One region of the Roseateles sp. DB2 genome, then DNA from elsewhere that is predicted to be linked to it. Evidence: riboswitches for the same ligand, from Rfam matches in the RefSeq annotation. Region 1 holds a riboswitch; the other holds the start of a gene.
The links. Region 1 has a riboswitch for S-adenosylhomocysteine ahead of metH (methionine synthase). Riboswitches for the same ligand answer to the same signal wherever they lie in the genome.
Positions count from the first base shown of each region.

Region 2: linked by a shared signal. The riboswitch ahead of ahcY (adenosylhomocysteinase) and the one ahead of metH (methionine synthase) in region 1 are both predicted to bind S-adenosylhomocysteine.

Region 1 covers NZ_JBPZGY010000008.1:12,305-14,501, reverse strand. Annotated here, with positions in the region: gene ACS5PK_RS13495 (HD-GYP domain-containing protein) at 1-734, opposite strand, end outside; S-adenosyl-L-homocysteine riboswitch at 824-931, shown strand; gene metH (methionine synthase) at 1,015-2,197, shown strand, end outside.
Region 2 covers NZ_JBPZGY010000002.1:376,172-378,368, forward strand. Annotated here, with positions in the region: gene ahcY (adenosylhomocysteinase) at 1-877, opposite strand, end outside; S-adenosyl-L-homocysteine riboswitch at 960-1,077, opposite strand; gene ACS5PK_RS04190 (DNA glycosylase AlkZ-like family protein) at 1,141-2,197, opposite strand, start outside.

The sequences.
Region 1 (2,197 bases):
AGCCACAGTTCGTCATGAACGCCCAGCTCGCGCAGCAGCTGGGCGCTGCGGTCCCCGTGCTCGCGCAGCTCCACGCGCTGGCGTTCGCTGGGCTTGTCCTCCTGCGCGGCCAGCCGGTCCTGCAGCAGCGTGGTGCTGAGATTCATGGTCAGCGCTGCGTTGTGCAGGGCGCGCGAACCTTCCTCGGCCCAGCCCAGTTGGCGGGCCACCAGGTCCGCGACCAGCAGGCACAGCACGGCGTGGCGGGCGCTGTAGCGCTGGAAGTCCTGGGACGCGTCGTGGACCAGGAGGGTCAGCACCGCGTCTGGTCGCTGGCGGAATCGCTGCAGGGCTTCCTCGCGGAGGGTTTCCAATCGGCCAAGGAAGTCTTCGCGAGGGTCCTTGAGCAGGCTGTGGGCGCGCAGGTGCAGGTCGGTCCAGAAGACTGGTTCGCTGAGCTCAGCGACGGTGCGCTGGGGCCGTTCGACGCGGTAGTCGGCCTCGACCTTCACGATACTGGCCAGAGAGGCGCCCTGCATCATCAGGGTGTCCATCTTGTGGACCAGGGCCTTCTGGTATTCCTTGGTTTCATGGGCCAGCACCCAGGCGCCGCGCTGGATCAGGGCCTGGACCTGGGGGGTGTTCTGCAGGGTCTGGCCGGCCGCGAACAGCAGATGACCCTCGGCGTCGCGCACCGAGAAGGTCAGCACCTGGCCGATGCGCAGGCTGTGAGGAGGAAGGGGGACGAGTTCCACGATCAGGAATTATTTCGACGCGGCGCAGTATGGTCTTGAGCCAGGACGTGAAAGCCGCGCGTAAACCCTGCGAGTGCGTAAAATCCGGCACGTTCGAGGAGCGTTGCGACGCCCCGACCGGCGTCCGCCGGTCAGCGCCAGGCTCGAACCCGGTGGCCCAGGAACTGGGGCTGCCCTGCCAACGACGCTCACCGAGTCCCCAATCCCTGGCGGCCGAGGTGAGTCCTGCCCCGGCCCCCTGCAGCAAGAAGGCTGCAGCTTTCGCATCGCCGAGGTCCCCATGTCCACACCGTCCAGCACCGTCGTCCAGCCCATGAAGCTCTCGGGCCTGGAGCCCGTGGAGATCGGCCAGGGCACGCTCTTCGTCAACGTGGGCGAGCGCACCAATGTGACCGGCTCCAAGGCCTTCGCCCGCATGATCCTGGAGGGGCGCTACGAGGACGCGTTGTCCGTGGCCCGCCAGCAGGTGGAGAACGGCGCGCAGATCATCGACATCAACATGGACGAGGCCATGCTGGACAGCAAGGCCGCCATGGTGCGCTTCCTCAACCTCATCGCCTCCGAGCCCGAGATCGCGCGCGTGCCCATCATGATCGACTCCTCCAAGTGGGAGGTGATCGAGGCCGGGCTGAAGTGCATCCAGGGCAAGGGCATCGTCAACTCCATCTCGCTGAAGGAAGGCGAGGCCGAGTTCAAGCGCCAGGCCACGCTGGTGCGTCGCTACGGCGCCGCGGCCGTGGTGATGGCCTTCGACGAAAAGGGCCAGGCCGACACCTTCCAGCGCAAGACCGAGATCTGCCAGCGCGCCTACCGCATCCTGGTGGAGGAGGTGGGCTTCGCGCCCGAGGACATCATCTTCGACCCCAACATCTTCGCCATCGCCACCGGCATCGAGGAGCACGACAACTACGCCGTCGACTTCATCGAGGCCACGCGCTGGATCAAGGCCAATCTGCCCGGCGCCAAGGTCTCGGGCGGGGTGTCCAACGTCTCCTTCAGCTTCCGCGGCAACGACCCGGTGCGCGAGGCCATCCACACCGTCTTCCTCTACCACGCCATCCAGGCGGGCATGGACATGGGCATCGTCAATGCCGGCATGGTGGGCGTCTATGACGAGCTGGAGCCCGTGCTGCGCGAGCGGGTCGAGGATGTGGTGCTCAACCGCCGCCCGGACGCGGGCGAGCGCCTCATCGAGGTTGCCGAGAGCGCCAAGGGCGCGGCCAAGGACGACAGCGCCCGCCTGGCCTGGCGTGCCGGTACGGTCGAGGAGCGGCTCTCGCACGCTCTGGTGCATGGCATCACCGACTTCATCACCGAGGACACCGAGGAATGCTGGCAGGCCATACGCGCCAGCGGCGGCCGGCCCCTGCACGTGATCGAGGGCCCGCTGATGGCCGGCATGAACATCGTGGGGGACCTCTTCGGCCAGGGCAAGATGTTCCTGCCCCAGGTGGTCAAGAGCG
Region 2 (2,197 bases), on a different contig from region 1:
GCAGCGCGCAGATGGGGTCGATCTCGGTCACCCACACCTGGGCCGACAGTGCGCGCAGGGCCTGGGCCGAGCCCTTGCCCACGTCGCCATAGCCGGCCACCACGGCGATCTTGCCGGCCACCATGACGTCGGTTGCGCGCTTGATGCCGTCCACCAGGGACTCGCGGCAGCCGTAGAGGTTGTCGAACTTGCTCTTGGTGACGGAGTCGTTGACGTTGATGGCGCGGAACAGCAGGGTGCCCTTGGCGCTCATCTCCTTCAGGCGGTGCACGCCGGTGGTCGTCTCTTCTGTCACGCCGATGATCTCGGCGCTCTTGCGGGTGTACCAGGTCGGGTCCTGCGCCACCTTGGCCTTGATGGCGGCGAAGAGGATGCGCTCTTCCTCGCTGCCCGGGTTGGCCAGCACGGAGAGGTCCTTCTCGGCCTTCTGGCCCAGGTGCATCAGCAGCGTGGCATCGCCGCCGTCATCGAGGATCATGTTGGGGCCTTCGCCCGCTTCACCCTTGGCGCCGAACTCGAAGATGCGGTGGGTGTAGTCCCAGTAGTCCTCCAGCGTCTCGCCCTTGTAGGCGAAGACGGGCGTGCCGCGGGCGGCCAGAGCGGCAGCGGCGTGGTCCTGGGTGGAGAAGATGTTGCAGGAAGCCCAGCGCACCTCGGCGCCAAGGGCCTGCAGGGTCTCGACCAGCACGCCGGTCTGGATGGTCATGTGCAGCGAGCCGGCGATGCGCGCGCCCTTCAGGGGCTGGCTGGCGGCGTATTCCTTGCGGATGGCCATCAGCGCGGGCATCTCGTGCTCGGCGATGTTGAGTTCCTTGCGACCCCAGTCGGCGAGCGACAGGTCGGCGATCTTGTACTTTTCGGTGGCAGCGGCGTTCATGGGCAGGCTCCTTCATGGTCTGAAGCCGCTGACGCCGGGCGCGGGGAGTCGAGGAAGACACGGTCACCCCAGGCCTGACGGCAGCGGGTGAGCGCGGTTGCAGAGTGGCGGGATCCAGAGGGTGGATCGCTCGACCGGTTCCGAGCCTGGCCTTCTGCCGCCCTTTGCAGGCGAAGAAGGTTGCAACGCTCCTCGGATCAGCGCGGATTGTAGGGGCTGCGCGCGGTGTGGTGCGTGAATTTGGGCATGGACGGTGCGGCAATTCAGCCTTCGCCCGGGCACTGGTCCTCCAGCCCCAGGAAGCGCGCCAGATGCGCCAGCGCCTCGTCCAGCGCGGTCTCGAAATGCGCTCCGCGCGGGCGGGCCCCTACGAAGCCGGTTTCGCACTGCAGCCGGCCGCCCACCACCTTCAGATTGGCCCAGCCGGGCACTTCCTCACCCCACAGCAGGGGCAGGGCGTAGTGGCCCATCTTGCGCCGGGCCGCCGGTGTGTAGGCCTCGAAGCGATAGGGCCAGCCCCAGAAGAGCTCGAAGCGGTGGCGGTCCCAGACGACGGGATCGAAGGGGGCCAGCAGCCGCAGCGATGCATGGGGCTGGTGGCGGCGCGAGCGCGGGTCTTCATCGGCCGGCCAGAACCAGACCTGGCCTTCGACCTCGGCATGCGGATAGCGCTGCCGGGCCTGCTTGAGCAGCTGGCGGATCTCGGGCTGCAGATGCGGTGCGCCATAGCGCAGCAGCGTGCCCAGGTAGCCGAAGCTGCGCGCGGGCAAGGGGGCGTAGAGCTTCAGGACCATGTCCAGCAGCGCCTGGGCGCGGGCCAGGCGGGCCGCCGGGCTGTCGTCCTGCGGCGGGTGCTGAATGGCCTCGTAGACACGCGTGCCGCTGTCGCGGCGGTGCACGCGCAGCAGGCCGCGATAGTGCATGCCGTCCAGCAGGTGCGTCACGGCATTGGACTGTCCGCCCCAGTAGCCGCGCACCTGGCCGTGGTCGAACACCGCCTGGACCTGGGCCGGATGCTGCGGGCCGGCCTCGGCGATATGGGCCAGCAGCTCCGCGGCGCGGGCCTGCGTGGGGCGATCCCAGGGCTTGCGGGCGACCCTCGGATGCATCAGCGCCAGATGCTCGCGGGGCAGGAAGCCGTAGTTGACGAAGCAGTCCTCCTCGATGGCCAGGCGGCGGTAGCGGGCTTCGAGGTCACCGGCGCGGTAGTCCTTGACCCGCCAGGCCAGGATCAGGTCCTGGGCCCGCGCCGGCGCTCGCATGGGATCGGCCTGCACAAAGCCCAGGCGGCGTATGGCCTGGGGCAGCGTGGTGGGGGCG